Regions from separate parts of the Desulfoluna sp. CYM3A genome, predicted to be linked through region 2. Evidence: riboswitches for the same ligand, from Rfam matches in the RefSeq annotation. Region 2 holds a riboswitch; the other holds the start of a gene.
What was found. A riboswitch is a leader RNA that binds a small molecule or an ion and turns the genes downstream of it on or off. The one in region 2 is predicted to bind cobalamin.
Positions count from the first base shown of each region.

Region 1: another riboswitch for cobalamin. It lies ahead of ACOYW1_RS03665 (hypothetical protein); the one in region 2 lies ahead of ACOYW1_RS11325 (DUF2162 family putative transporter).

Region 1 covers NZ_CP186556.1:689,244-704,627, reverse strand. The annotation lists gene cobM (precorrin-4 C(11)-methyltransferase) at 149-1,093, opposite strand; gene ACOYW1_RS03740 (hypothetical protein) at 1,093-1,356, opposite strand; gene ACOYW1_RS03735 (hypothetical protein) at 1,331-1,942, opposite strand; gene cbiD (cobalt-precorrin-5B (C(1))-methyltransferase CbiD) at 2,349-3,389, opposite strand; gene ACOYW1_RS03725 (hypothetical protein) at 3,415-3,951, opposite strand; gene ACOYW1_RS03720 (hypothetical protein) at 3,923-4,147, opposite strand; gene ACOYW1_RS03715 (hypothetical protein) at 4,160-4,456, opposite strand; gene cobI (precorrin-2 C(20)-methyltransferase) at 4,458-5,177, opposite strand; partial or broken gene ACOYW1_RS03705 (precorrin-8X methylmutase) at 5,517-6,139, opposite strand; gene ACOYW1_RS03700 (hypothetical protein) at 6,136-6,762, opposite strand; partial or broken gene ACOYW1_RS03695 (nucleotide-binding protein) at 6,891-7,448, opposite strand; gene ACOYW1_RS03690 (ABC transporter substrate-binding protein) at 7,528-8,409, opposite strand; gene ACOYW1_RS03685 (ABC transporter ATP-binding protein) at 8,454-9,251, opposite strand; gene ACOYW1_RS03680 (FecCD family ABC transporter permease) at 9,254-10,333, opposite strand; gene ACOYW1_RS03675 (sirohydrochlorin cobaltochelatase) at 10,589-11,107, opposite strand; gene ACOYW1_RS03670 (sirohydrochlorin cobaltochelatase) at 10,993-11,562, opposite strand; gene ACOYW1_RS03665 (hypothetical protein) at 11,619-11,885, opposite strand; cobalamin riboswitch at 12,073-12,309, opposite strand; cobalamin riboswitch at 12,558-12,765, opposite strand; gene ACOYW1_RS03660 (carbon starvation CstA family protein) at 12,897-13,964, opposite strand; gene ACOYW1_RS03655 (carbon starvation CstA family protein) at 13,856-14,317, opposite strand; gene ACOYW1_RS03650 (hypothetical protein) at 14,456-14,788, opposite strand; gene ACOYW1_RS03645 (sensor histidine kinase) at 14,850-15,284, opposite strand; gene ACOYW1_RS03640 (LytS/YhcK type 5TM receptor domain-containing protein) at 15,303-15,384, opposite strand, start outside.
Region 2 covers NZ_CP186556.1:2,179,714-2,195,097, forward strand. The annotation lists gene ACOYW1_RS11285 (FAD-dependent oxidoreductase) at 1-1,598, opposite strand, end outside; gene ACOYW1_RS11290 ((Fe-S)-binding protein) at 1,610-2,890, opposite strand; gene ACOYW1_RS11295 (methyl-accepting chemotaxis protein) at 4,088-5,806, shown strand; gene ACOYW1_RS11300 (hypothetical protein) at 5,943-6,539, opposite strand; gene ACOYW1_RS11305 (PAS domain-containing protein) at 6,854-7,501, shown strand; gene ACOYW1_RS11310 (ABC transporter ATP-binding protein) at 7,508-8,341, opposite strand; gene ACOYW1_RS11315 (FecCD family ABC transporter permease) at 8,338-9,357, opposite strand; gene ACOYW1_RS11320 (ABC transporter substrate-binding protein) at 9,354-10,268, opposite strand; cobalamin riboswitch at 10,404-10,612, shown strand; gene ACOYW1_RS11325 (DUF2162 family putative transporter) at 10,819-11,550, shown strand; gene ACOYW1_RS11330 (MotA/TolQ/ExbB proton channel family protein) at 11,572-12,216, shown strand; gene ACOYW1_RS11335 (DUF2149 domain-containing protein) at 12,213-12,584, shown strand; gene ACOYW1_RS11340 (hypothetical protein) at 12,720-12,923, shown strand; gene ACOYW1_RS11345 (TroA family protein) at 12,893-13,240, shown strand; gene ACOYW1_RS11350 (adenosylcobinamide amidohydrolase) at 13,137-14,723, shown strand; gene ACOYW1_RS11355 (cobaltochelatase subunit CobN) at 14,966-15,384, shown strand, end outside.

The DNA of each region.
Region 1 (15,384 bases), 1.5 Mb from region 2:
GCCTTTTTCTCGCTCCCAGGCTCTGCCTGGGAGTGTGGGCTGCGAAGCGCCTTGCCGGTGTCAAAAGCAGCAGCGTGCGCGATCATCCACGTCGTCGGTGGCGGCAGAGCCTCCGTGGAGCATTCCCAGGCGGAGCCTGGAAACGAAATCATCCAGATACCGAAGAGTGCCCCCTGTCCTCGGCAGCCACCACGGGCGCAGCCCGTAAGCGAATGTGATCGGCCTGAGGACGAGAGGCGGGGAGCATCGCGACCTGGGGTTGCAGGGCTCGCCCTCTCCACCGAAGGTTCCTTTTTTTGCCCTTCTCTCTTTTTACGCCTTTTCCACCCCGTCCCGGTATTCGTGGGTAAAGGTGGCGTCGTAGAGTTTTGATTTGGCGGCGTTGGTCGCCCACGCCTTTGCCCACGATGATGAGGGCGGTTTTTCGGATGCCTTCGTTTTTCATGGTCTCGGGCAGTTTACCGATGGTGGTGTAGATGATCCTCTCATCGGGCTGGCTCACGCGGTAGGCCACGGCGCAGGTGGACTCTTCCCCGTAGTGGGCGGCCAGCTGGCTGGAGACTTTTTCCGCCAGGGCGCTGGAGAGGTAGATGGCCATGGAGGCGCCGTGGGAGGCCAGGGCGTCCAGGGTTTCGCCTTCGGGCACGGGGGTGCGGCCTTCGGCGCGGGTGAGGATCAGGGTCTGGGTCACCTCGGGGAGGGTGTACTCCATCTTCATGGCGGCGGCGGCCCCGAAGGCTGCAGTGACGCCGGGAATGACGGTGTAAGGGACGCCCAGCTTGTCCAGGTCGCGCATCTGCTCGTCGATGGCACCGTACAGGGAGGGGTCGCCGGTGTGGAGGCGCACCACCTTTTTGCCTGCCCGGTGGCCTTCGGCCATCTTCTCCACCATGCCGTCGAGGTCCATGGAGGCGCTGCTCAGGCATTCGCAGCCTTCCCGGGTCCAGACCAGGAGTTCCTCGGGGACGAGGGACCCTGCAAAAATCACGAGGTCGGCCTCTTCCAGGCTTCGTTTGCCCTTGACGGTAATAAGTTCGGGGTCGCCGGGGCCTGCCCCGGTAAAGATTGAGATAGGATGTGGTCCGTTCATCATCAACCTTCTCCTCGTATTCCGGTGACGATAAAGACCGGATTGGTTCCTTTGAGCATCATGTCCCAGGCCACGGTGGTGGAGACACTTGCATTCATGTGCAGCACCTCCACATTGAACCCTTCGTCTTCAAGGGTGGTCACGGCGGTGCCGAGGCTCTGGAGGAGCACGGTGTTGACCACCATGCGTGCGTTGTCTCCCATGCGATCTGAGGCCATGCGGATGATGGCGTCCAGGTTTTTACCGCCGCCTCCGATGAAGACCACGTCCGGGTCGGGGAGATCCTGTGCGGCATCGGGAAGGGCACCTTCCGTCACCGTCATGTTTGTTGCGCCGTAGCGCGTGATGTTGGTTCGGATGTCTGCCACGCGCTCGGGTTTCTGCTAGGCCGCGCACCTGCACGAACCGGGAGGCTTCGATGGAGACCGAGCCGCTGCCGGCCCCCAGGTCCCAGAGCACCTGGTGACCTTCGAGCCCGAGCTTGGCCAGGGTCACAGCCCGCACTTCGGGCTTGGTGATCATGCCGCGCTGGTGGGCAAAGGCCTCGCTGGGCATGCCCAGGCCGATGGCCTGTGGCGGCTCGGCAAGGGCGGCCCCCAGGACGACCATCATGTTGGGATCGCAAAAGGTTCCCGCGGCAATGCCTTCCAGGGTGGCTTCGGTGTGTTTTTCGTCCTGGGTGCCCATGGCCTCGAACACATGGCAGGCGCGGGCTGTGACGCCCTGTTCCAGGAACCGGGCGGCCACGCTGTCCGGGCTGTTCGTAAGGTCGGTGAACACCGCTGTCTTGTCGTGGGCCAGAAGGGTCTTCAGGGTCTCGGGGGAAAGGCCCCGGCCATGGAGGCTCACCACCCCGGCGTCCTGCAGGGCAGAGCCAAGAACAGGAAAAGGCCCCCGGCAACAGCAACATCGGTGCGCCCACGGCGTCGGCACCGAAGCGCTTGGTCACCAGGGAGCCGATGCCGTAGTACAAGGGGTCCCCCGAGGCGAGGATCACCACCTTGCTGCCCTGGGACACCTTCGCTTCCAGGCGGTCCAGAACATCGGACATCTTGCCCTGGATGACGATTTTTTCAGCGGAGGTGTCGGGAAAGGCCAGCTCCGCCGAGTGGCTTCCTCCACCAGCGCGTCCACATCCGAAATCAGCGTCAGGGAAGCCTCAAGGGTCCTGCCTCTCCGACAGGCCGAATCCCATGACCGTAATGGACTGGTTCATACCGTCTCCTTCCGGCTGTCGCTTGCCACGTTTCCGTCAAAGTCAAAAATCAGGCACCGGGCCGTGACCGTCCCTCCGGCAAACCTTGCGGCAGAGGCTGCGGCCAGCTCGGCAACCCGATCCACCACCTGAGGACAGGGTTCCACGGCGGCGGCGGAGCCCGGCCGTGTTGGATGCGGCCACCTTGGCCACCAGCGCGGGATCGTCCACCATCTCTTCCACCAGGTCGGCCAGGAACCGAAGGTTCAGGTCGGACTTGGCGGCGTGGGTGTGGGGAATGCCTGCGGCCATTTTCACGGCCTTGCCGAAAAAAACGGCCAGGATCACATCCACGGCCTGGTCCCCGGCCGTCTCCATGGAGCTTTTGAAGAAGTCGCCGATCTGCACGAAGCAGGCCTCGGCAAGTTCCGGGAACACCTCCATGGCAAAGCGCTCGCTGCGTCGGCCGGTGGTACAGACCACGCTGTGGGCCCCCATGGCCTTGGCCACCTTGATGGAAGAGCGCACCGTGGCTTCATAGGCTTCGTGGGAAAGGGGCCGCTCAATGCCTGTGGTACCTAAAATGGAGATCCCGCCTTCGATGCCCAGGCGGCTGTTGAGGGTCTTTTTGGCCATCTCCTCGCCGTCGGGGACAAAAATCTCAACGACCAGGGGATCGGACTCCCCGGTTTCGGCCCTGAGCATCTCCACGACCGCGCGGATCATTTTCACCGGGCCGGGGTTGATGGCAGCCTGGCCCACCGGGACTTCCAGGCCGGGCCGGGTGACCCGTCCCACGCCCTGCCCCCCGCAAATGGCCAGGGAATCTTCGGCGGCATCGTCCCGTCGTACCCGCGCGCCGATGATGGCGTTTCGGGTGATGTCCGGGTCGTCACCGCCGTCTTTCATGACGGTGCATACCGCGGTCTCCCCGTCCATGTGGCAGGAGACCAGGGGAATGTCCACATGGCCTTCGCTTAAAAACGCGATGCGGACCGTCTCCGGGCACACGCCGGTAAACAGGAGGCTTAAGGCCCCCTTTACGGCCGCGGCTGCGGCTGTTCCCGTGGTGAACCCGCTTCGTAATGTTCGTTTTTTTGCCATATTAAGAAAACCTAACGGGTCTCTCTTACGGAACAAGGCAGTAATAGAGAACCCCTGTGACCATCAACGAGAATATCCTCAGGAACTGGCCGATCAGCAGGATCTGGGTCCCCATGACCGGGGAGAAGATACCTGCGTACCGGGGCAGCTGGTGCCTGACGGCCCGAATGGGAAAGGCGATGATGTTGCCGATGAGAAGGGCCAGGGCCGTCTGTTTGACGGTGAGGACCCCGGCATCAAGCAAAGCGCCTGCCGCGGCAAAGCCGGAGGAGAACTCGGCGGTAAAACCCAGCACCACCACGGAGAGGGATTCCACGGGCATGATCCTGGAGACGGCCAGGTGTGCCAGGGCTTCGTTCATGAAGTCGAAAAAGCCCAGGCGATGCACGAAAAAGACCGCCACGTAGATGGGAATCACCCAGGTGATGATGGTAGCCACACGTTTGGGAAAGCGCTTTCGGATGCCCTGTTTCACCGCATCCCACCCCTTGGCCGTAGGCTCTTTGCCCTCAACCTCTTCGGTTCCGCCCTTTTCACCGTCCAGTATGGCATGGCCCAGCACCAGGAGAAACCCGCTGCGCAGGAAGTGCCGTGAAGGTGAGGCCGAAGTAGACCAATCCTGCCTTGCCCACCAAGGGAATCACGATAAAAAAGGTGGTGGGCAGGTGAAGAAAATAGGCCGGGAACTGATTGAGGAAGTTGGCCATGAAGAGCTGCCTGCGGCTGATGGTACCGTCCTTGTAGAAGCCGTAGAGCATGGAATTGGACGCCTACAAGGCCGTGGTAAAGGCCGCGCTGCAGCGCTCCCCCAGGCCCGCGAACCGAAAGAGCGGCCCGGCCACCTTGGCAAGGTAGCGCGTCCACCCGGTGGATTCGATGACCTGGCCTGCGACCAGCCCCAGGGAGATAAAGCAGATCAGGCGCAGCAGGGGCTTGAAGACGCGGGTCACCACGTGGGGGGTGACCCCGTCCATCCAGACAATCCCTGCTGCGATCATGGCTGCCGTTACGCCCAGGGAGACCGCCAGCGCTTTACCGCTGCCTTTTCCCTTGCGATTTCCGGCCATGTCAGTTTGCCAGCCCGTTCTTCTGCTTGGCGATGATGAGGGTCCAGTAATCAAGCAGAGGATCACCCACATTCCAGATGATCTCTTCGCCTTCGCGGCCGCACTTCTTGATGGCGCAGCTGTTCTCCATCAGACCGCTGTCGGAAAGGGCGTCGGCGATGTCGTCCACGTTTTTATAGGCCTTGAGGAGCACCACGTTCTCGGAAGTGGCGGCGACCCTGCGGACGTGTTCGCCCCCGTAGGCGCCGGAAGTGATCACAAGGGACTCTTCGGCTTCCACAAGGGGTGTGTTGATGCGGGCCGCGGCGGCCTGGAAGGAGGTGATGCCGGGGATGGTGACCACGGGGCACTCCGCGTGGTCGGCTTTCATGTACTGGAGGATGTACCCGAAGGTGGAGTAGGTCAGGGGGTCGCCCAGGGTGAGGAAGGCTGCGTTTTTCCCGGTGCTCAGAACCTCAGCGATGCGGTCGGCGTTCTCTTTCCACGCTTTGGTGGTGACGTCCTGCTCGCTGGTCATGGGAAAGGGGAGGATCTCCACCTCCAGATGCTCGGGGAGGTGGGGCCTGGCGATTTCAACCGCCAGGCTGAAGCTGTTCTTGGATGAGGATGCCGTGAAGATGACATCCACGTCTTGCATGGCCTTGACGGCTTTCATGGTGATGAGGTCGGGATCTCCCGGACCTACGCCAATGCCAAAAAGCGTGCCTCTGTTCTCAGACATAACTAACTACCTCGGTATCCGCCTGCTGTTCAGGCGGTTGATGGGGCCCTCCCAACCCTGAAACACCGACTGTTTTAAAGCGGCACGTGCCGCATCTTTCATCATAGCAGGGTTGACAGTTGACAGAAACGCCCCTAAACGCGCTGCACGCAGCATCCAACTCCTCCTGTCCGCTGTGATGAAAGCTTCTATGGATCAATCGGCGCCGTCGCCTCGTTCCATGCCGATGACACGCCAGTATCACCTTGCCCGGCGCGGCAAGGCGTGGTCGTGTCACCTGGTTGGGGCATGGCCTCAAGGGGCCGACGCAGATTTTTTTCTCACTGCCTCACTACATCGCTAAGCCCCTTGGGATGCCGCCATGATGGCCAGAGCGTTGACGGCAGCGGCGGCTACGTTGGAGCCACCTTTTCGTCCCACGTTGGTGATGTACGGAACCCCAGGGGTCTCCAGGAGCTCGGCCTTGGACTCGGCCGCGTTCACAAACCCCACGGGAAAGCCAACAATGAGGGCGGGCTTGATGCGCCCTTCCCGCACCAGCTCCAACAGGCGAAGCAGGGCCGGTGGAGCATGCCCACGGCGTAGATGGCCCCGTCGAGGTGATCTGCCACGGCATCCACAGCGGCCTTGGCCCGGGTGATGCCCCCGGCCTTGGCGGTGGCAGCCACTTCGGGATCGGCCACCAGGCAGGTCACGCTTCCCCCGAAGGAGCCCACCTCCATTTTGCGGATCCCGGACAGGGCCATGTTGGTATCGGTAAAGATGGGCTTTCCGCCACGAATGGCGGCGATGCCGCGTTCAATAGCCTCGGGGTGAAAGCGAAGGCTCTCGACGTATTCAAAATCGGCGCTGGTATGGATCACGCGGCGGGCAATGGGCCACTCCGCATCGGAGAAGCCGTGGTCACCGGCCTCCTCTCCGATAATCTTGAAGCTCAGGTCTTCAATCTCCTGGGGTTTCATCGTGTCGTTGACTCCTTGTACGCGTTGCAGCGGGCCACAAACGCCTCCCCTACCCCGGCAGAGCTTCCGAAGTGAAGGTGGACGTAGCTGCCCAGTGTATTGCCCTTGACATACCCTTCATCGGGAAGGGTGCGATGGGTACGCGGGGTGACCCGGTAGATCCGGTCTGCCTTGGGCTCCCCCACGGGTTTGGAATAGTGAAACTCATGGCCCCGCACAATGGTGCCGGACGGGCCGAGCAGGGAGGTCTCTTTCAGGGTAATCTCCCGATAGCCCAGGGCACAGCGTTTCTCCTGCATGCGGGTCTCCAGGGGCAGGCAGCCGGTCATCTCCCAGCGACGCCCCTTAAAATCGGTGATGGCCTCGGAGAGGTACATGAGCCCGCCGCACTCGCCGTAGACGGGCATTCCGGCATCGGCGGCGGCTTTGACGGCACTTCGCATGGCGGTGTTTCCGCTCAGGGCTTCGGCAAAAAGTTCGGGGTAGCCCCCACCGAAGTAGATGCCGCTGATCCCTTCGGGAAGGGTTTCGGCTCCTTGAGGCGAGAAAAAGGCCAGGGTGGCCCCTGCTTTTTCGAGTGTCTCGAGATTGTCCGGGTAGTAGAAGCAGAAGGCGCTGTCCATGGCCACGCCAATCTTGACGGGTTGGGCGCTTTGGGGTGGCCCCTTTGGGTTTCTTCTTGGCTTAGCGAAAGCTCCCCGGCCCGCTCCAAGAGAAGATCCAGGTCGATGTGGGCCTCCACGGTGTCGGCCAGGTGATCGGTTTCGGTGCCGGAGAGTACGTGCTCTTCGTCGGTGACAAGGCCCAGGTGCCGCTCGGGAATCCTCAGGGCCTCATCCCGGGGAATCCCGCCCAGGCAGGGCATGTCGCTGTGGACCGAAAGGGCCTCGGTGAGATAGGTGAGGTGGCTCTTGCTGCCGATGTTGTTGAAGACCACGCCCAGGAAATTGAGCTCGGGGTCGAAGTTTTCAAAGCCGGTGACCAGGGCGGCGGCGCTTCGGGCCATGCTGGCGGCGTTGACCACCAGGATCACGGGAAGCCCAAGCCACTTGGCCATCTGGGCCGATGACCCGGCCTCGTCCGTGCCGGAAAAGCCGTCAAAGAGCCCCATCACCCCTTCCACCACGGCCAGGTCTGCCTGGGCCATGGAGCGAGAAAAGGCATCCCGGCAATAGTCCCGGCTGAGCATCCAGCCGTCCAGGTTCCGGGAGGCCCGGCCCGTCACCCGCCGGTGGTGGCCCGGGTCGATGTAGTCCGGCCCCACCTTAAAGGGCGCCACATCATACCCGCGCCGCTTCAGCGCCGCCATGATGCCCAGGGACAGGGTGGTCTTGCCGCTGCCGCTGGAGGTGCCCCCGATGAGAAAACCTGCTTTGCCGAAAGTCGCCTTACTGCCCATGCGTTGCCAGTCCTTGTGTGCTCGGTTCAAAAAGAGTGGGGTATAAAATCTGCCCGATGCGCCGTGCCCCTTCCAGAAGGGCCGGTGTGGGCCTTGAAACCAGTGCCTCGTCCACAAAGTGGATCTCGCCCTTTCGCACGGCCCGAATCAGGGAAAAGCCCGGTTCCTTTTCGATCTCTTCCCGGGTGACGCGGTTCATGCGGCCCTGCTGCACCAGGTAGACGTCGATCACCGGCCCCTTGGCCAGAAGGCGCTCCTTGCCGTAAATGGCGATGTTGCTGCCCTTGGAGGGCACGGCGTCTTCGGCCACGTTGACGCCCCCTGCCAGCTCCAGGGCCCAGGCGGCCATGGAGCCTTTGGAGAAGGTGCGCAGCTTGCCGTGCATGGCCTCGAAAAAAACGATCCGCTTTTCCGGTACCATCCGGGTGACCTCGTGGATACGGCGGGTCTCTGATTCAAATGCCGACACCAGGACCCGGGCCTCGGCCTCGTGTCCGCTAAGGAGGCCCAGGGCCACCCAGTAATCCATCATCTCGTCCACGGTGCCGGGTTGCAGGGAGACCACGGTGATTCCCCGGGCTTTGAGGCTGGACACCAGCCTGCCGTAGCCCCGCTCGATCATCGGGCGGATCAGCACCAGGTCTGGGCGAGCGGCCAAAAAGCGCTCGGTGCCGTCGTGGTAGGAGAACCGGGGGAGATCTGCTGCCCCGTCGCTCTTGGTCGCGCCGATAAGGACATCTGCAGCCCCCATGGCCAGGAGGTTGTCGGTGTGGGCGCTGTAAAGGGAGATGATTCGGGTAAACGGCTTGTCGAAGGTCACCACCTGACCGGATGCGTCGGTGATCCGGGCGGCATCGGCTACAGGTGCCATAAACCCGGCCACAAGGCAAAAACAGAGGATGCGAAGGAAGAGTTCTACCCATGGAACCCTCCCGCATCAAAGAGCACCTGACGGCTCCGGGTCACCTCGTCTGTCATGACCCGAGCCCTGACCCCGAACACCTCCCAGAGGGTCTCGGGGGTGAGGGTCTCCTCCACGGAGCCGGACACGGCCATGCGCCCCTCTTTCAAAAAATGGAACCGGTCGCAGAAGAGCGCGGCGGTGTTGATATCCTGAAACACCCCCACAACGCATCGGTTTTCCTGTTTCACCTTCTCCCGCACCACGGAAAGAAGGCTCAAGGTGTGTTTCATGTCCAGGTTGCTGGTGGCCTCGTCCAGGATCAGCACAGGCGTATCCTGGGCCAGGGCCCGGGCAAAAAGGGTCCTCTGGCGCTCTCCCCCGCTCACCTCGGTGACGGGGCGGTCGGCCAGGTGACGGATATCGGCCACGGCCATGGCCTCGTCCGCCAGCTTGAAATCGTGTTCCGACGGAGAGCTGAACCGGTCGATGTGGGGGTGCCTGCCCATCATCACTACCTCCCGCACGGAAAAGGCAAAACGTACTTCATGGCTCTGGGACACCACTGCCACCTGCCGGGCCACCTTGCGGGCCGACAGCTTGCGGACCGGGGTCCCGAAAAGAGAGGTGGTCCCGGCATCGGGGTCCATCTGTCCGCTCAAAATTTCCACCAGGGTGCTCTTTCCCACCCCGTTGGGCCCTAGGATGGCGTGGAACACGCCCCTCTCAAAATGAGCGTCAACGCCTTTAAGCACCTCTCGCCTGCCGCGCTTAAACGAAATCCCCTCCATGTGGAGCTCGCTGTCCGTCATACTTATGCCCCCCCTCCCATGCGGCTCTTTCGAAAGATCACGCAGAACACCGGCCCGCCGATGAGGGCCGTGAGCACCCCGATGGGCACTTCATATGGTAGCACCGCACGGGTCACGGTGTCGGCAAAAAGCAGGAGAACCGCCCCAATGATAAGGGTTGCGGGAAGAAGCTTCCGGGCATCCGGCCCGGTGACAAACCGCACCATATGGGGCACCAGAAGCCCAACAAAACCGATAATGCCGGAGACCGCCACGCAGACCGCCGCCACAAGGGACGCGGCCACCAGGAGGATAAGGACCGTCTTGGAGGTATCCACCCCCAGGCTTCGGGCGCTTTTTTCGCCCAGGGCCAGAAGGTTCAGGTCCCGGGCGTAGAAGAGAAAGAGAAGAAACCCGGCCCCGGAAACACCGGAAAGCACAGCGGCATCACGCCAGGTGGCCGCGGCAAAACTGCCCATGAGCCAGAAGATGATGACGGACACCTGCTCGTCGGCCAGGTATTTCATGAAGCTCAAACCCGCCGAGAGGATGGCCGACACCATGATGCCCGATAAGATGAGGTTGGAAGAGTCGATGCCACACCGAAGCAGCCGCCCCGACGGTGAGGCCATGGCGATGACGATAAACAGGGTGAGGATGGCGCCGCCGAAGGCAAAGAGGGGAACGGACAAGAGGGTCTTGCCCATGCCGAAGAGAAGGGCTACGGCCGCGCCAAAGGCGGCACCGGAAGAGACGCCCAGGGTATAAGGGTCGGCCAGGGGATTCAGCAGAATGTTCTGGTAGACGGCCCCTGCCACGGCCAGCCCGGCCCCTGCGGCTGCCGCCGTGAGGATGCGGGGGAGCCTTACCTCCCAGACCATGACCCGGGCTGTTTCAGCCGCTGCCGTGGCCCCGTCCGTGCCGGTGATCCCGTTCCAGAGGGCCCCAAGGACGTCCTTAAAAGAAAACGCCACAAACCCCATGCGGGCCGAAAGCAGCACCGCGCAGAAAAGGAGCGCGCACAAGCACACCAACCCTGCCGAGCCTTTCATCAGGGCAAGGGAGGGTTTTGTTTTCCTCATGGACTCCGTGGCGATGGTCATAGGGGGCCTTTCGAATGACGTTTGGGTTCAGCGAAAACCTCCGGCGGCAAGGTGTGCCACCTTGAAAGCAGGTTGCGGATGCGTTTTGCCCCTCGTTCCTCGGGTCAAATCACATCCGCCTTTAAAGCAAAACTCACCCAAAAAGGGTTTTTAAAACCTGTTTGTTAAACTTTCATGTCGCGCCGTAGCCCTTGGGCGAAGGCGGATTAAAAGTTTAGCCTCCGGCAGGGTCGGAGGCAACCAAACCATAAAAAACTACTTGCCGGTGTGAACCGTTACCGCGTCCACGGCATGCTTTGCGTAGAGCTTGGCCCACTCGGGGTTCTCGCCCAGGCCTTTGAGTTCGCAGGTCACCTTGATACGCATCTTCTCCATAACGGTCTTCCATGCGTCGTCTTCGTCGCCGGCCATGTCGTTTCTGGCATGGTCACCGGCAACCACCATAAAGGGCTTCATGAAGACCTTCTTGGCCTTGATGTGCTTCAGGGCGGTGGTGACGTCATCGAGGCCGGGGTAGCCCTCCACGGTCCCCACCAGGGTGGTGACCTCAGGGTACATGGCATTCATGGTCTTCTGGAATTCAATGTACGCGCTGGTGGGGAACACCTCGTTGCCGTGGCCCATGTAGACCAGGACAGCGCCCATCTTTTTGGCCTTTTTCACATCCGCGGCCATGGTCTTGGCGGCGGTTTCAATGTCATTGCGGTACTCGGGGTGCAACCCGGCTTTGCCCAGGCGGATCGGTCGATGGTCATGTAGGAGAAGGGCTTCCACTTGGCACGGAGGGTGTCGATGCCTGCAATTGCGTCCACATAGGCCTTGAGATCAAGGTACTCTTCCCCGGCGTAGACGTGGGTGGTCTGTACCACCACGCGCTTTTTGCCCTCTTCCTGAAGGGCACCGAAGGTTGCCAGGGGGCCTTTGACGTCATACAGCCACGCAGGAACGTTGGGGTTGGCTTTTTTCCAGGCGGCGTCATCGGCGCGGTCGTGCCAGATGCCCCGGATGATGTTGGAGGTAAAGGCGTGCTTGATCTCCGCCTTGGGGAACTCTTTTCTCATCTCTTTGTCGATGGTGAGGATGGCCTGAAGGGCTTCGGGGTAGCTGGTGCCGAAGCTTGCAATAACCACGGCGTCCACCGCCTCTTTTTTGATGGCTGCCGTGGCGGGATTTACACCCAGAAAGGACAGCAGTGATACAATCAAAAGCAGAAGGGTCGTCTTTTTCATCGTTTTTAAATCTCCGTACGTAACAGGTGTATTTATTAAATATGATACCCAGGCATTCAACCGATGGACCAGATGGGAACGCTGCCTCCTTTTAAAGCAATACGCCCCTTTTCATACCCGGCCATACGGCACTGAATCGAGGTAAACCCCTTGGATATCATGCGCCACCATGCCCAATGGATGTCTCCTTCTCCGTCCAGGGGAGAGACCACGGCCACCTTGTCCACGTCAAAGGACAGATGGCCGCCCTTAAGCAGGTCATCCGGGGCAACGCCTTCGGGTAGCTGCCCCTGCACACAAAGAATCATGCCTTTTTTCATCATCGGCTCCTTTATAAACTGATCATTTACAAAGGACCGGAGCCCGGCTGACTCCTTGCACAGCCCCTCCGGTCCGACCATCTCCGAAAAAGGGCTGTTCCCTGTTTGCTTCGCCCTTTTCATCACGCGGTTCCCCTGTTCTCCGCAGGGGTGTTTTGTGATGCGGCATGCCGCACCCAAAGCATCACGTCTTCTTCACCCTGCTGCAGGTCTTCTGACTCCCGGGCCTTCCGAACGGCTCACCTTCCCGCCCTGATTGCCGCCGGCCTGAAAAGGAGGGCCAGCAGCGGGCAGTGGCTTATGGATAAGAGGCATATACCCCGATCCGTGCCTGGTACGGTTCCCGGTTACAGCGGCGGGACCGTTCCCGATTTTCACGGGATTCCCTTCCTGCGTGTATGCAAGACCCCTTGCGGGGACCCGGTCACGTACTCACACGAAAATCGGCCGCCGTGACGGGGACAGATTTTCGGGTCTTCCAAACAAGAAAATCCCCATGCCTGCAATCGTATGCAAGCATGGGGATTCCGTATTCAATCCTCAAAGTCGGGCGCACCCTTTACCACGGCAGTGCGCCACTTCTATATGATTCAATCCCCGTGTTCAGGCGGCTTTTGTTGTTTCAGGCCGCCTCTCTCACCACGGTGGAGATATGACGAAAACATCAGACAACGGGACATCATATAGCGCATGGCAGGTCTTCTGACTTCCGGATCATCCGTACCTTCGCGCCTTCCCCTCATTGTTCGACCCGATCACTTCGGACGCATCAAGAAAGTGGCGTTGTTGCGAAGGACGTCCCCGGTTACAGCGGCGGGCCCGTCTCCGATTCTCACGGAGTTCCCTATTAAGCATTAGCTGCACCAAGCATAGGATGTGATCCTAAGCCACACTTTTCCGGTTGTCAAGCCAATCTAAGGCCCGTGCCCCATCCCTGCCCGACGGCCTACCGCAAAATTCCGAACGATGGCACCGGACAGGGAACATGACGGAAAATTCCTTCACGGGCAGTGCTTATTCAGCAAGCCCGTCGGCACGTTTCGCTGCCCGTACGCCGGAGAACTTGAAGACGAAGAGACACAGAAGTACCACGGCGGTACCCACACCGATGACGGTGGAGGTTCCGATGGAGAGCCCGAAGCCGATCTTGGCCTGAAGGATAAAGGTGACCACCACAGAGGTCATAAAGGTCGCCGGCAGGCAGGCGATCCAGTAGTTCTTCATCTCCTTGGCAAGGAACACAGCGGCGGACCAGAGAACCAGAGTGGCCAGGGCCTGGTTGGAGAACCCGAAGTAGCGCCAGATGATCCCGAAGTTCTGGGTGGAGATGACAAAGCCCAGGGCAAACAGGGGCACGGCGATCATGAGCCGCTTGGCGGTCTGGGACTGGCTCACCTTAAAGGACTCAGCCAGGATCAGGCGGGTGCTTCGGAAAGCGGTGTCCCCGCTGGTGATGGGCAGAACGATAACCCCGATAACCGCCAGAAAGCCACCCACAGGCCCAAGAAGGACATTGGAAACCTCAGAGACAACGGCTGAAGGAGTCCCAGCAGCAATCACGGCGTTCAGGGCTTCCGGCAACCGGAAAGAGAGCCCCACGGTGGCCCAGATCAGGGCGATGATGCCTTCCAGGATCATGGCGCCGTAGAAGACAGCGCGGCCGTCCTTTTCGTTTTTGACGCACCGGGCCATCAAGGGAGACTGGGTGGAGTGGAAGCCGCTGATGGCACCGCAGGAAAGGGTAATGAAGCAGCAGGGGCCAGATGGGCTTGTTCGCAGGATGGCGTGCTGGCGGTCATCCAGGTTGGGCAGGATCTCATAGCCACCGAACATCAGGGCCACCACAGTGGCAACAGTGGTGATGAGCAGCAGGGCGCCCAGCAGGGGATAGATCTTTCCGATGACCTTGTCGATGGGAAGGATGGTGGCAAGAAAGTAGTAGCCGAAGATGGCAAAGATAAAAATCTGGGTGTTCACGCCGGTGAGCCCGGTGAGAAGCTTGGCCGGGGCCAGAACGAAAATAACGCCCACCAGCATGAGGAGCACCACGGAGAATACCCGCATGGCCTGTCGTGCGGGCATGCCGAGGAAGTCGCCCACCACCTCGGGGATGCTGCCCCCACGGTTCCGCATGGAGAGCATGCCGGAAAGCTGGACTGCCCCGTAAAAACAGAGCCAATGACAATCCAGACCAGGGCCACCGGACCGTAGAGTGCCCCCAGGATGGGGCCGAAAATGGGGCCGATCCCGGCAATGTCCAGGACCTGAATAAACAACACCTTCCACTTGGGAAGGGGCATGTAGTCCACCCCGTCCTCAAGCTCGTAGGCAGGGGTCCTTCGGGAGCTGTCCGGCCCGAAGGTTTTTTCAACAAAGGTACCGTAGGTAAAGTACCCGAGAATCAGTGCAGCGACGCACGCAAAAAAAGTAAGCATAATCTAAATGACCTCCATGACAAAACGCATTGATCGCCCGTGGGGCGGTTCCTCTTTCACACCTGCTGTTGTAGCGGAATAAAAAGGGGATACGCCACGCTCGAAACGGCCCATGTCGTTTTTCGGGGATGGAATGCATCAGGAGGGTGCCGAAACAACATGGCCGCCCAAAGGGGCGGCCAGAGAGCTTTCAAAAAGGGAGGTCAGGGACGGGCTGGAGGGTGGTTTCGGGGGATGGAAAAGGAGACCTCCGTGCCCTGGCCCTGGGTGCTCTCGATGACCATGCGGCAGGAGGGGCCGTAGATTCGTCGGAGCCTGTGGAATGGTGTTCCGCACCCCGATGCCCTCACCGGCCGCGGCCAGCTCCTCGGGATTATACAGACGGCCCACGGTCTCCTCGGACATTCCCACGCCATCGTCGGTTACCCGCACCGTGAGAAGCGTTGCATCACAGTCAATGGAAACAGTCACCGTGCCCCCCTTTTCCTTGGGCCATCCTGGTGCTTGACGGCATTTTCCACCACGGGCTGGATCACCAGGGCGGGGATCGGCCAGTTGTCACCTTCTCCTCACATAAGCCCCGATAGGAGACGCGGTCGCCGAAGCGGGCCTGCTCAATGGCCAGGTACGCCTCCACCTGCTCCAGCTCCTCCTGGACGGTGATGTAGCCCTTGCTCTGGTCAAGGTTCCGGCGCATGTAGCTGGACAAGTCCAGGATCAGCTCCCGGGCCCGGTCTGGCCGGGTCCGGCAGAAGCTGGCGATGGTGTTAAGGGAGTTGAAGAGAAAATGGGGGTTGATCTGGGCCTGGAGCCGCCGGATCTCCGCATAGGCCAGCATCCGGGCCTGGATCTGGATGTCTTCCAGCTCCAACTGGGTGGAGAACAGCACGGCAAGCCCCCGGGCGGTCTGAAAATGGACCTTGTCCAGAGGTTTTTCCCGGGTACCGTAAAATTTCAGGGTCCCCACGATGGTCCTCCCCCTTCTTTAAAGGAACGATGATGCCGTGATGGAAGGGGCAGCCATGGTGGGGGCAGGCGATCTCCCGCTTCGTGTGCCGGAACAGGGG
Region 2 (15,384 bases):
AGAGGGTCGTGGGTCCTGGGAGAGCAGGCCGCCACCACGATGCGGTTGAGCTTCTGCTCCTTGATCACCTTGGTCATGGCGTCCTGGGTGTCCTGGGAGCAGGAGTAGAGGTTGTCCCCCACATACTCCACAAAGGGGAGGTCTTTGGCAAAATCCCGCACGCCGGGAACATCCACCACGCTGCCGATGTTGATGCCGCAGTGGCAGACAAAGACCCCGACCCGCGGGCGCTCGCCCGAGATGTCGGTCTCTTCAGGAGTTGCCATGGCCTTGGTGAGGGTGCCCCGGGCCGAGGTGAGGGCAGCCCCTGCGGACAGGGCGGCAGAGCCCGCCTCGATGACCGACTGGGGAATGTCCTTGGGCCCCTGGAGGGCGCCGCAGACAAAGACCCCGTCCCGGGTTGTGGCCACGGGGTTGAAGGAGTCGGTTTTGCAAAAGCCTCCGGGGGTGAGTTCCACGCCCATGGTGTGGGCGAGCTCTTTCACCTCGTCTGAGATCTCCATACCCACGGAGAGGACCACCAGGTCGTAGATTTCCCGGGTCACCTTGCCCGTGGCCTCGTCCACGTAGTCGATGACCTGTCCCACCTCGTCTCCAACCTGGCTGAAGACCGAGTGAACGCGGCATCGTACAAAACGGATCCCGTGCTTCTCCTTTGCCTCGTTGTAGCAGCTCTCAAAGCCTTTGCCGTGGGTCCGCATGTCCATGTAGAAGATGGTGCAGTCCAGGCTCGGGTCGTGCTCCTTGGCGATGATGGCCTGCTTGATGGCGTACATGCAGCAGACGCTGGAGCAGTGGCCGTTGTCGCAGGTGTTGATGTCCCGGGAGCCGATGCACTGCAGCCAGGCGATCTTCCGGGGCTCGGCGTGGTCGCTCATGCGCACCACGTGGCCCTGGTTGGGTCCCGAGGCGGAGAGGAGGCGCTCGAATTCCAGGGAGGTCACCACATCCGGGCTCTTGTCGTAGTTGTAGATGGCCTTGCCGCTGGGGTCGTAGGCCTTGAACCCGGGTGCCAGGATGATGGAGCCCACGTTGAGGGAGAGGGTCTTGTCCGTGTCCTCATAGTTGATGGCCCCGGCAGGGCAGGTTTTTTCGCAGATGCCGCACTTGCCCTTGGTGAGCTTGATGCAGTTGTCGGCGTCGATGCAGTACTTCAGGGGCACGGCCTGTGGGTAGAGGGCGTAGATGGCTTTGCGTTTCACCAGGCCCTGGTTGTAGACGTCTTCCACTTTTTTGGGGCACTTCTCGGTGCAGGCGCCGCAGGCGATGCATTTGTCCATGTCCACGTAGCGGGCCTTCTGGAAGACCTCCACCGTAAAATCACCCTTTTCCCCTGAGACCCCTTTGATCTCGGCAAGGGTGAGGAGCTCGATGTTCATGTGGCGCCCCACCTCCACGAGCTTGGGGGACATGATGCACATGGAGCAGTCGTTGGTGGGGAAGGTTTTGTCCAGCTGGGCCATGACCCCGCCGATGGAAGGTGCCTTTTCCACCATGTAGACTTTGTACCCCGAGTTGGCCAGGTCCAGGGCGGCCTGGATGCCGCCGATGCCGCCCCCGGCAATGAGTACCGATCCGATGGTTTGTTTTGCAGTCATTTCCAGTCTCCTTACAGCCCGTAGTCGGCCAGGTCCGGCCCGAGATAGGTGCGCTCGTTTTCTCCCAGGATCCCCAGAGAGAGGCAGATGAGGGTCCAGAGGTGCACGGTGTGGTACGTTCCCTCAAAGTGGTGGCCGATGTCCTCCACCTGGGCGTGGCAGTTGTGGCAGGGGGTGATGACGTAGTCGGCTCCGGTGGTCTGGATCTGATCGAACTTCACTTTGCCATACGCCTGCCGCTCGTCCGTGAAGCCGGCCTGGAGGGAGCCCCCTCCGCCGCCGCAGCAAAAGTTCATGGAGCGGTTGGGCACCATGTCGATGAAGTTCTCCTCGCCCACCACTTTTTTCACCACAAAACGCAGGTCGTCGGCCAGTTTGTCCCCCAGGGATTTGCGGACCACGTTGCAGGGGTCCTGGACGGTGAATTTGATGCCGCCTGTGTTCCAGTCGGAGTTGACCGGGAGTTTTCCTTCGCGGATCCATTTGGCGTAGTACTCGATGATGCTTCGGAACTCAAAGTTGTGGGGAATGTTGAACCGCCGCAGTCCCTGCCAGACCGCATAGAAGGAGTGGCCGCACTCGGTGTTGATGAACACCTTGCAGCCGAGCTTTTCGATGTGCTCCACCTGTGCGCGGATGATTTTTTCCCAGGATTCGTCATCGGCCAGGAACATGCAGTAGTTCTCGCCGCCCCACATTTTGGAGTAGTAGGTCCAGTCCGCCCCCACGGTGTGGAGGATTTTCCACAAGGGGAGGAGCTCATCCGGTTCGGTGACGGGCTCCCGTGAGTTCTGGTTGAGGGCAAAATAGGCGCCCTCCCGATCCAGGTCGGCCCGGAGCTCTTCAAACCCGGGCTGCTCGCGGCACTCCTCGGCCAGGTCCTCGATGGTGAACTTGAAATCCTCCAGGGGGACGCCCATGGCGCCGCCCTCGGAGTTGATGTGGTGGTCGCAGGAGCCGAGGATCCCTTTGGGTCGTTCCTCCCGTGGCCACTCCGCCCGCAGGTCGTAGATGAGCTGGGGGATGTTGATGCTCATGGGGCAGGCGTCGTAACACCGTTTGCACATGGTGCAGACCCATACCCAGGGGTGCCGATCCAGCTGTTCATCCATGCCAAGGACCGCCATGCGCAAAAACCTGCGCGGGTCCATGCCCATCTGTCCTGTTGCCGGGCAGCCGCTTGCGCAGGTGCCGCAGGTGAGGCAGGCGCTCAAGTTCCCGTCCGGGATCATGGCCAGGGCCTTGTCTCGGATGCGCGATGGGGTTCCGGTTACTTCCAGTGGTTCAATCATTGTGTGGTCGTCTCCTCTTCAAACAACGTCTCGCTCCGCCGCCCGATGCATGCACCTCGGGTGGGCGGGATGTAAGATTCCCGTGGTCGACGGAAATGGTGTCCACAATTGTCAGGAGCCCGGTCCGTTAAGACCAGGCAGGGGAGGTGAAGAGGAAATGGGCCGTCTGGAAAAAAGGCGGGCACATTTCCGGGTATCACCTGACGCACGCACGAGGGGCGTGCTTACCGGCAACGGAAATCCGCCGAGCACGGGCGGATTTTGTTGCTCTGTCAGTTGTACCCGGATGGAAATCGCATCTTGTCTCCAGTGCAGTGAGGTATGGGGGAACGAAAGTCCCTGGAGCCCCTTATGTATACGGGCAACGGGTCGGTCCATGGGATTCGGTTTAGTGATATATAGACGTATTAAATATGTCAAATAGGAATATTGAATATTGCTATCAGAAAATATCGAGGAAATAAATTGTTCCGTTGCGGGCAAAAAAAGTGACGTCATGGGGCGGGAGAGCCTCTGTCCGCCAGTTATTCATCTCCGGAACGTGGCGGAATAAACGCGCACTCACCCCTGAAATTTACCTGTCTTCTTTGGAAGCACAGGGGCACACGTACCTTAGGATAATTTGCATTGGAAAAACTGAACGGGATTCATATCGTCCTTGAGGGAGCTGCGGTTCGGGAGGCAACTGCCAGACGTCGAAGGGCGTCGACCTGTTTTTACCTTGGGTTCAGCGCGGCAAAGCCTCGCCACTGACGGTGTGCTCACGGTTCGGATGATGCTGTTCAGGGAACCTGTCATGCATTGCTGAACCATGGCCTGTATGTTCTGTGTTTAAGGCGTGATAGGTGTCGAGGGAAATTAATTTGGTAAATTTTACTAAATTGTGGGTTCCTTTTGGCGATACGTATTTTAATCACTATCATTTACAAAATGGAAAGAAGAACAGTCTCACAAACCATTGGGCATGGGCCGGTATTGGTGTCCATTCCGGGAAATGATTCTTCTAAACGGGGGGAAATAGCGAAGAGAATTTTAGGAAAGTAAGAACATACAAAAGAAATATACCGAGATGTTCACCACGTGCGGGAGTGACTGCGGTCTCGCCTCGGATCCGTTGAGGGGATCCCTCAGATTTGGTCGGCAGCATCCCATGCTGCCGTGACACGGATGTCACATCAAAGATGATAAGGAGTTGTAATGTTCAAGAAGGTCTCAATCAAGGCAAGGATCTATATCATCATCGGTATGGTCTTTCTTCTCTTCAGCGGCATGCTGGTCGGGTCATTCAAGATCGGTTCCATGGCAAGGGACGCCGGGATCCATGAAGCCGGAGAGGTGATGCTGAAGGGGCAGAAGGAAAAGCTCAAGGTGGCCACCCACGCCATGGCCCTGGCTCTGGGCAATGCCCTTCAAAAAGCGCCGGAATCCGAGTCGGTGGAGGACGTCGTTCGGGAGATCATCGTTCCCATTCGGTTTGAAGAAGACCGGTCCGGCTATTTTTTTGTCTATGACGGGTTTAAAGTGGTGTGCAATGCAGCCAACCTGTCCCTGACCGGAGAAAACAGAAAAAATTCCAAGGACGCCAACGGCGTCTACTACCTCATTGAGCTTGAAAAAGCCGCCAGCGCCGGGGGCGGGTTCGTCTCCTACAGCTTCCAGAAACCCGGAAAAGGGGTGCAGCCCAAGATCGGCTACGCCGAGAAGATTCCCGGAACATCCTTCTGGGTCGGGTCCGGCGTCTACATCGACAACATCGAAGAAGAAAAAGCTGTTATCCAGAACGTGATCGCGGGAGACGTCTCCCGGGGCGTGACCCTGGTGGCGGGGATCGCAGGCGGGTTCTTTCTTCTTATTATCCTGCCCGTGACCCTGATGATGGCCGTTGCCATTACCCGTTCCCTGCGGCAGGCCATCAACGGCCTCAAGGACATCGCCGAAGGGGAAGGGGACCTGACCACGCGACTTGCCATCACCAATGAAGATGAAACCGGGGAGCTCGCCCGCTGGATCAACGTGTTTATCGAAAATCTGCAGACCATTGTCCGGGACGTGGCGGAAAATGCCATGGGCCTTAACAGCGCCTCCACGGAACTCTCTGCCGTGGCCACCCAGCTCTCCCAGGGTGCCGACGAAGCCTCCTCCCGTTCAGACAGCGTGGCGGCCGCCGCCGAAGAGATGAACGTCACCATGACCTCTGTGGCCGCAGCCAGCGAGCAGGCCTCCACCAACGTGGGCATGGTGGCCGCCGCCTCCGAGGAGATGAGCGTCACGGTCCAGGAGATCGCCTCAAATTCCGAAAAGGCCAGCGGAATTACCCAGGGCGCCGTGTCAAAGGCAAAGACAGCCACGGAAAAAGTGGATCTTCTGGGCGTGTCGGCTGATGAGATCAGCAAGGTCACCGAGGCCATCACCGACATCTGGAACAGCATGCATCCTGGCCGAACGCCACCATCGAGGCGGCCCGGGCCGGTGAAGCGGGCAAAGGGTTTGCTGTTGTGGCTAACGAAATCAAGGCCCTTGCCGCCCAGACCTCCGAGGCCACCCAGGAGATCAAGCGCCAGGTGGAGGGCATCCAGGGACTACCGGCAGACCGGCACCCAGATCCGCTCCATCTCCGACGTCATCGTCGAGGTCAACGACATCGTCTCCACCATCGCCGCGTCAGTGGAAGAGCAGGCCGTTACCACCCGGGAGATTTCCGGCAACGTGGCCCAGGCCGCCCAGGGCATCGAAGAGGTCAATGGTAACGTGGCCGAGACCTCCATGGTCTCGGAGAACATTGCCCGGGAGATCAGCGCCGTAAACGCCGGAAGTGCCGAGATCGCATCCAGCAGCACCATGGTGAGCACCAGCGCCGAAGAGCTCTCCCGGCTTTCGGAGTCTTTGACGTCCATGGTGTCGAGGTTTAAGGTATGACAAAACGGGAAAAACAGGTAAGAGGCGATAGGTCATAGGCAAATAAAAAGTATGCATTTGCCGAAAACAAAAAAAGCGCCTCCACATGTGCTGTGGAGGCGCTTTGTTTTTCTATAACCTTTTTTTCCTGTTGTTCCTAATTTATACTCGGCCCCTCCATAAAATCAGTCTCCTGCATGGGACCGTGGAACACCTCGATGCGGGTGCGGATGGATTCGAACTCTTCATCGCCGATGACGCCCTGAACTTTGAGCCAGTGGAATTTGCGGATCTCTTCGCCGGGGTCGTTGGCGTAATCGATCTCTCCGTACCAGGAGAGAAGCTGGCTTTTGCGTCGCTTCATGAGCTCGTCAAAGATTTCGTCATAGCGATTGTCGTTGATCAGGTAAATCTCCCCGGATTCGGTTTTCAGCACCGTATACCGGGTGAAGGCAAACCGGTAGATGAGCAGGCAGATGGATGCTGCAAGGGGAAGGTAGAGGGCTGGGCCCGCCTGTTGAGACGGCACGACAAACCATGTGAGGAGGCTGCACAGCCAGACGATCATGAGCACGGCCGCTGTGTTTCGAAACCAGGGATTTCGTGCTTCCACCATGGTCGTCTCCATGGGGATGTCGGCGTAATACACCCCGAAAGACCGAGATCCTGATTCCTGACCCATGGCGTAGGTCAGGCGTTCCTTTTCAAAGGTGAAGCGCGTCCTGTTCAGGTAGCGTTTCTGTTCTATCTCCATGCATCCCTCCGGAGATGGCTGGGTTTACATACATGACTTGGCATCCAAGGCTCTGGCAAAAACAATCCCTCAGGGAGGATACCCTGAAGACGTGCGGCATTGATTAGATGACGGCACGCGTTCGGGCAAACATTAAACAAACTCGTCATGAATGGCAATAACAATATGGTTCCTTAGGCAAGTCCGGAGCGCCTTGCCAGATGTTTCAGGTTGACCTCTTTGAGTTGTTCAGGCAGGCTCGACATAGGGGGAACACACCATGGGAACCATGGGTTAACGCGCTGTCTCGGCTGACTGGGGGGAGGTTACGAGGGATGCAGGATTTAACGTGGGGGAAACAGGACCTTGTTTCCATTGTGGCACATTTTCCGGATCCGGTTTTTATCATGGATCGGAAAGGGCGTTATCTGGAGGTGTTCGGGGGCATCGAGCGGAGCCTTTACGATGACCCTGCGTATCTCAAAGGCAAAACGCTTCACGAGGTGCTCCCCGTGGAACTGGCCGAACACTACCTTTCCATGATTCATCTCACCCTTGATACGGAAACCATCCAGGTGGTGGAGTACAGCCTCGTGCCCGACACGTTGAAAGACAACCCCGGGGGCGGGCCATCGGACCTTCAGTGGTTCCAGGGGCGCATTTCCCCACTGTTAAACGACGAAGGGCCACCAGCTTTTATCCTCTGGACCGTCATCAACATCACGGAAAAAAAGAAGGCCGAGCTTGAGCGGGACAGGGCCATGGCAGACCTTGAAAAAGCCCTGGCTGAAATCCGGACCCTCAAGGGGATCCTTCCCATTTGCAGCTCCTGCAAAAAAATCCGGGACAAACAGGGCGTCTGGCATCCTTTGGAGGCCTACATCTCCCGTCATTCCGAGGCGGATTTCTCCCATGGGATCTGCCCGGAGTGCAGGAACCTTCTTTACCCGGAGTTTGGTGGAGAATCGTCCGGCAAGGGGTGAGCCCCCTCAACGGCTCGCCACGCCCTTGCTCAATCGAGCGGGGACGGGGGTGATGCGCAAGCTTGAGGCCGCCGGGCTCTCTTCCACAAAGAGGCGGCACCCGTAGACGGCTTCCAGCCGTTCTTTTTCCAGGACCTGGGACGGCGACCCCAAGGACGACACGGTGCCCTTATGGATCAGGCAGAGGGTATCGGCATACATGGCCGCCAGGTTCAAATCGTGGGAGACCATCACCACCCCGGTTCCCCGCTCCACCTTCAACCTCTCCATCAAATCCATGACACGCACCTGATGGGCCAGATCCAGGGCCGAGGTGGGTTCGTCTAGGAGAATGAACTCGGGCTGCTGGCACACAGCCCTGGAGATAAAGACCCGTTGTTTTTCCCCACCGCTCAGCGCCTCCACCGAACGGTCTGCCAGGTGCAGGACATCGGTAAAGGCCATGGCTTCTTCGGCAAGGGCCATGTCTTCATCTTTGTGAAAGCCCAGCATGCCCAGGTGGGGCGCCCGCCCCATGAGCACCACCTCCCGTACCGTCAGTGAAAAAGCGCTCTCCACCGATTGAGGTAAAAATGCGATGCGCCGTGCCAGTTCCCGCCGCGTCATCCGGGACAGGGGGGTATTTTCCAGGGACACTTCGCCTGTTCGAGGGCGGGAAAGCCCGGCCAGGCATTTCAGCAGGGTGGTTTTGCCCGTGCCGTTGGGGCCTGCGATGATAAAAAAGGAGCCCCGGGGAACGGAAAGGGTGATGTCCGTCAGCACCTCATGGCTGCCGTAGCCCGTGGAGAGTTCACGGGTGGAAAGGCTGGCTGCCGTGGCCGCATTGTTGCGTATCATCATCGGGCCCTCCTTTTAAGAAGCATGATGAACAAAGGGGCCCCGATCATGGCAGTGATCACCCCCACGGGAATCTCTCCCTCCCGGGGAATCCAACGGGCCAGCAGGTCGCAGATCACCATGAAGGCGCCTCCGCCCACGATGGTGGCAGGCACCAGCACCCGGTGGTCCGAACCAAACACCTGCCGGAGGATGTGGGGCACCACCAGGCCCACAAACCCCATGAGGCCGCTCTGGCAGACCATGGCGCTGACCATGAACGAGGTGGCGATAAGAAGGATAAGGGTGGTCCGCCGGATGGAGACCCCCATGGCCCTTGCCATCTCGCGCCCCATGAGCATGAGGTTCATCTTGTGGGAGAGAAGAAAGATCACCACAAAGCAGGGCAGTACCAGAAGGGCCACCATGCCCACCTGGGGCATGTCTGCTGAGGAGAGGTCTCCCATGAGCCAGAACATGATGTCGTGGAGCTTGTTCTCTTCGGAAATGGAGATGAGAAACATAATCACCGCCGAGCAGAAGGCGTTGACCATGACGCCGGATAACAGCATGGCGTCCCGGCCCACCCGGCTTTCGCCCCGTGAAAGGACAAGCACCAGGAAGAGGGTGACCATGCTGCCGGCAAAGGCGGTGAGGCTGACCCCCGGCACACGGGCAAATCCGGCAAGGATCCCCATGATGGCACCGGTGGCCGCACCGCCGGAGATGCCAAGGATATAGGGCTCGGCAAGGGGGTTTCCCAGAAGGGCCTGGAAAACCAGCCCCCCTAAGGAGAGCACTGCCCCGCAGAACAGGGCCATGAGCACCCGGGGCAACCGGATGCGCTCGATGATGGCAATCTGGAGGCTGTCTGCCTGGGAATCACCCGTTACGAGCTGTGCCACAGGCGTAAGGTCGATACCCGAAGGCCCAGTGGCCAGGCCCAGGAGAACCGCAGCCCCAAGAACCATGGAGAGCAGGGCGGTGATGAGGAGGATTCGTTTCAGCAGGCGCCCCCGTACCCTGGATGTGTCGTTCACCGGGCCGCCTCCTCAAAAAGGGTGGGATGGATCAGGGCCGCCAGCATGGCAAGGCCCTCCACCACACGCGGGGTGGGGCGATCCAGGATGTCCGAATTCACGACATGGATGTTGTTGGTTTGAACGGCGGGAAGGGACGGCCAGCTTGCCCACTCCTGTCTCATGGTGTCGAAGTCGTCGTTTCTCGCCATGGAGGTGATGATGATCATCTCCGGTGCCAGGGCCAGGACCTGTTCCTTGGAAAACCGGGGGTAGGGCGTTTTGCTGGTGACGACGTTCTCTCCCCCTGCCCGGCGGATCATTTCGTTTAAAAAGGTGTTCTTGCCCACGGAGACGATGGGGGAGATCCCGATCTGGAAAAAGAGGCGGGGTTTATGGGATGCCTTGGCAATGGTCCGGTCAATGGCCTCCAGCTGGGCGCCCATGGCATCGGTGATGGCTCTGGCCTCACTCGTTGCATTAAGGAGGTTGCCTATCTCATTGATAGAACGGATAATCGTGTCGATACCGTCGGGATTGACCGTGTACACGGGGATGCCGAAGGCCTTGATACGCTGGATCACTTTATCCGGGTTGCCGTCCTTCACCGCCAGGCAGAGGTCGGGCTTCAGGGAGACAATGGTCTCCAGCTCCGGTCGGATATAGCTGCCGACCCGGGGAAGTTTCTGTGCTGCCGCAGGGTAGTCGCTGTATCGGGTAACCCCGGCAAGGAGATCTCCCTTGCCCAGGGAAAAAACGATCTCGGTGATGCTGGGGGCAAGGGACACCACTCTTTTTGGGGCGTCCGGCAGATCAACGATGCAGCCTGTGGTGTCGGTAACGCTTTTGGCCTGCACACGGGCAGCGAAGAGGCCGCACCAGGCCACGCCCAAAGCGAGAAGGAAAAGGGTGCGTAAGGCTCGATTTTTCATGATGTTATCCATGACCTCCCACGAAACCGGGTCCGCGCATATCTTTGGATATGCTTGAATCCAAAGGGTTCGAGCCTGATTGCCGGATTCTCCCCACAGGGAAAATTATCCTTGACATAGGACATTTCTATGGAATAGTAAACGAGAAATTCAGGTGCTTTTCCCTTTGCATGGCTCAAGGGGAGAAGAGAATAGGGAATCCCGTGAAATTCGGGAACGGACCCGCCGCTGTAAGTGGGGACTGTTTCGGCCACCATGCCACTGGGTGTTGTTAAGCACTCGGGAAGGCGCGCCGGACGGGACGATCCGCGAGTCAGAAGACCTGCCTGGATGGAGATGTCTCGATGCCCGTGGTAAAGGCTGAGATATGCCGCGATGCATGCACAGATTGTGTGTCACGCTTTTTTTGTGGGAAAATACGGATCCCCGCACCTTAAACCTACAGGTGCGGGGATTTTTTTGTTTTCACGCCCGCACCCTCCATCCCGGCTTTACGCAACCCGACGGAGACCACTCCGTTGCCGTATCATTTGGAAGGAGTACACGTACCATGGAATGGAAAAGCCTGATTGCCGGATTGGTCTTTACCATGGGAATGTACGCCGCCAAATGCGGCATCGGCCTGGCCTGCGGGTGGTCGCAAAGAAAGAGCCGCCGCCTTGCCTTCATCGCAGTGGCGGCTCTGGCCTATACCCTCCTGTTCGCCGGGTGTTACCTGCTCCTTACCCGTGTCAATCTGTTAAACAAGCTCCTTATCGTAGAACACCTGGTGAAGTGGGCCATGGCCGTTCACGCGGCCATGGCCTCGCTTCTCCTCGTGTGGGGCTCCGCCTTGCTGAAAAAACCTGCCGAGGGATCAGGGCCCGTGCGGGGATGGCTGCTCTTTGCCCTGCCGTGCCCGGTGTGCATGGGGGTGATTCTGCTGACCATCGCCTTTGTTATCGGGCTTTTCCCGGAGAATGCCTTTGGCATGACCGCCATGGCCTGGGGGATTTTCGTCCTCGTTGCATCGGTTGGTTTTCTGACCACCCGATGCCTGGGGGCCCGGTTCGGTACCCCTCACCACGTCATGGGAACGATGATGGTCCTTGCGGCGCTCTGGTTTCTCCTGACGATTCTGGTGGTTCCCCATGTCTCCGAGTTGCCGGATGTGTTTGCCATGGCATCCGGCGCAGCCGATTCGGCCCGCGGCGAGGAAAACGCATCTATTGCTGCGGCCATTGTTGCATGTTGCCTCTTTGGGGGCGGCATCTTTCTGGATCGTTTTGTCCATACCCATTGACGTTTTTTTAAGGATTCGTACGTGCAAACGGCAGCTCTCATCAAAAGTTATATCTATGTGGTCTCATCATCCCTTCTCTACCCGGTCCTGATCCTTCTGGCCTTTCTCACCTTCTGGGCCGTGGTGTGTGCCGGGGCCCTTTTTTCCGAATGGGTACGAAGGCATCGCATGGCGGTGGAAAACGACGGCCCGGATGTGTTCTTCAGGCCTGACCATGACCTGCATACCACGCCCCGGGTCAGCCGTTATGTGGCCCGGCTCAAAGGCCTCCTGGAAAAAAACGGTGGCGCCTCGACCCTTGAGGTGGAGGGACTCCTTCAGGACACCACACGCCGGCTCTTTTCCTCTCTTGACATGTATCGCCTGGTGGTTCGCGTGGGGCCGGGTCTGGGCCTCATCGGCACACTGATCCCCATGGGAACGGGGCTGGCCGCCCTGGGACAGGGGGACCTTTCCATGCTCTCTTCGGAGCTGGTCATTGCCTTTACCACCACGGTGGTGGGCCTTGCCGTGGGACTCCTGGCTTATCTGTTCCTCGTCATCAAGACCCGCTGGGCCGATGAGGACCTCCTGAACATGGAGGTGGCCACCGAAGCCCTGGCCGGAACCCCGCAAGACTCATCGGGCAACGGGACAACAGGGGCACCCGCCGGGGAGGCGGCATGAGGTACCTGAAAAAACGACGCTACGCCGTGGGGGGCGGGAATCAGGGGAGGCCCATGGCCTCGGACCCCATGGACGGGGTGGCCAACCTGTTTGACATCGGCCTGGTCTTTATTGTGGGGCTCATCGTGACCCTGTTTTCCACCTATCGCCTCCACGACCTCTTCAACGAAGAGAGCGAGATGACCATCGTCAAAAAAAACAAAAACGGGGAGATGGAGATCATTACCAAATCCAAGCGAAAAATCGAAGCGCTGAAGGTCTCCAAAACCATGGGGGAAGGTGAAGGGCATCGCATGGGCGTGGCCTATCGTCTGGAAGACGGTTCCATGGTGTACGTTCCCGATGGAAACGAGGCTGCACCGGACTAACCCGGATATTTCTCGAATCGAGTGCCCCCATATTCAAGGCCTGTTTGTCAATTTTTCCAAACGTGTTGCCCCGGCAGGGCCGCTGGAGACAAGCGGAGTCATTATCGTTTACGCCACGCAATCAGGAACCCGACCATGACATGGATCCGCCGGGGGATGGCAGCGGCCGTCCTTACTCTTTTTCTCTTTGTTTTTCTACCCGTTGCCCGGGCTGTCACCATCACCGATTCCACGGGCCGTACCGTCACCTTTGACCAGCCGCCCACACGGGTGGTGTCCCTGGTACCGTCCCTGCCGCAGACCCTGTCATGGGAGCCGGGGACCGGGTGGTGGGGGTGACCCTCCACGACACCTGGCCCGCTGAGGCCAACACCAAAACCGTGGTGGGAGGATTCTTCAGGCCCTCTGTGGACAAGGTGCTTACACTCAACCCCGACCTGGTATTTGTCTCCGGCATCCAGAAGGAGATGACAGACGCCCTTGAAGGGTCTGTGCCCCTGGTTCAGTTCGACCCCGCCACAGTGGACGATGCCTTTCAGGCAGATGCGGCTCATGGGACGCATCATGGGCTGCGAGGCCGGAGCGGAGAAAATCATCACGGACAACCGGCAGGTCCTTGCCGATATCCGGAAAAAAGTGGCGGCGATTCCGGCTGACAAACGCAAACGGGTGATGCGCCTCATGGGCCGCACCAGCATCATGACCCCCGGGGCCGACTCCTTTCAGCAGGAACTCATCAAGCTGGCCGGGGGCATCCCCCACGGGATCAAACGGGACGGCGCCGTCATTTCCATGACGGACAAAGAGTTGATCGACTTCAAACCGGACGTCATCTATGGATGCGGGGGAGACAAAGAGGCCGCAGAGCTTCTTTACGCCAACCCGGCCTTTGAATCGATTCCCGCCGTCAAAAACAAGCGCATCGACTATTACCCCTGCGAGCTTACCTGTCGGGCCTCTACCCATGTGGGCTATTTTGTCTCCTGGCTTTCAGCAAACCTCTATTCCGCAGAATTTTCCATTCGGAAAAACCAGATCCACCCCGATGCGATAATCGATCGTACGCCGGTTCCCCTGGACCTGGCGTATGTAAAGAAAGCCAGCTTAAACCACGCCACCCTCTACGATTTTCCCTCCAGGAGCCTGGAGGTGACCTTCACATCCCCCAAGACCATTCTCTCCACCCTGGACGGCTGGCGGGAGAACATCACCACCGTGGGCAACAACTACATGCCGCCCCAGTGCTGGCGCCTGGCCCACGAAGGGGGCTTTGAGGGTATGAAGCAGGACATTTTTGCCATGCTGGGGATCAAGGGGGAGACCACGAGCTTTCTCTTCACCGGTGCCGACATGGACAACTTCAGCAAAAAAACCGCCTCTTTCCGGGACATGAGCGTCACGGTGCTGGCAACGGCCGGGGTCTGCTCCAACGCCATGCGCATGGGCAAGGACACGGGCAGCTACTACGAGCCCGGCACCATCAACATCCTCATCCTGCCCAACATGCACCTTTCAAAGCGGGCCATGAGTCGCGCCGTTATCTCGGCCACCGAAGGCAAGACCGCCGCCCTCCAGGACCTGGACGTGCGAAGCAGCTACACCCCCCTTGTAAACGCTGCCACAGGCACGGGCACAGACAACATCCTCATTGCCGAAGGGGAGGGCGTTGCCGTGGACAACGCCGGGGGCCACACCAAGATGGGCGAGCTCATCGCCACGGCGGTCTATGAAGCCGTTACAGAGGCGATCTTCAAGCAGAACGGCCTCACGGCGGATCGCAGCGTGTTCAGGCGTCTCAAGGATCGGCAGCTTACCGTCTCCGATCTTGTGGGAGACAGCTCCTGCCCCTGCAACGCATCTTCCGGCGGTACGGGCATCCCCGCCTACGCCAAGCTGGAAACCCTGCTGCTGGAACCGAAGTACGCCGCCTTTCTGGAGACCGCCATGGCCCTCTCCGATGCCTGGGAGCGCGGCCTGGTCACCGATCTTTCCGCCTACAAAGGCTGGTGCAACCAGATGGCCACGGAAATCGCAGGGGGACAGGTTCCCGAGAAGAGCTTCACCGGAGACACCGACCTGCCCAAGCCCCTTGGCCTTGCCGTGGATGCCCTGCTTAAGGGGATTGAATACAAAAAGTAGACAGGGGCTGTTCGGTTTGCAAAAGCATGCCTCCGGCGGCCAGGGAATAAATTCCCTGGACCCCAGGTTACGAATGCCTCCCCCCTCGTTCCTCGGGGTGAAGCATTTGCGAAAATTCTCATGGAATAAGCCCAAACCTGTTTGTCAAACTTTTCAAAAGTTTGGCTCCCGGCAGGGCCGCCGGAGGCATCGCATTTATATGTTTTTTTGAAATCTGATTTATCCACGAGAAGGCATTGTCATTGAGAGTATTTGTCACCACATGTCTGGCCTGTCTGTTTTTTGCCGTGTCCGTCCACGCAACAACGGTTTCCCTTGTCATCAGCGAATCGGACACCGGGGTGGTGAGCCGGGGGCTTTCCGGGCTCAGCGACACCGAGGACATCGAGGCCCGTTACTTCACCCACGCCGAACTCCATGCCTCTGAAAAGGCTCGCACCTTCCTTCGCTCATCGGACGTGATTCTGGTGGATGTGATGCACCGGGAGCTTCCCGCCTACCTGGACACCCATGTGGACTTTTCAGAAAAGAGTGTGTTTGCCCTGCGGGGCTCCCGGGACACCGAGGGGCTCAAGAAAAAAGGGTACCGCTTTGATGACAAGATCCGGGGGTGGTATTCGGTGCTCACCGAGGCCAATGTTGCCTCCATGGTCCGGTGCGC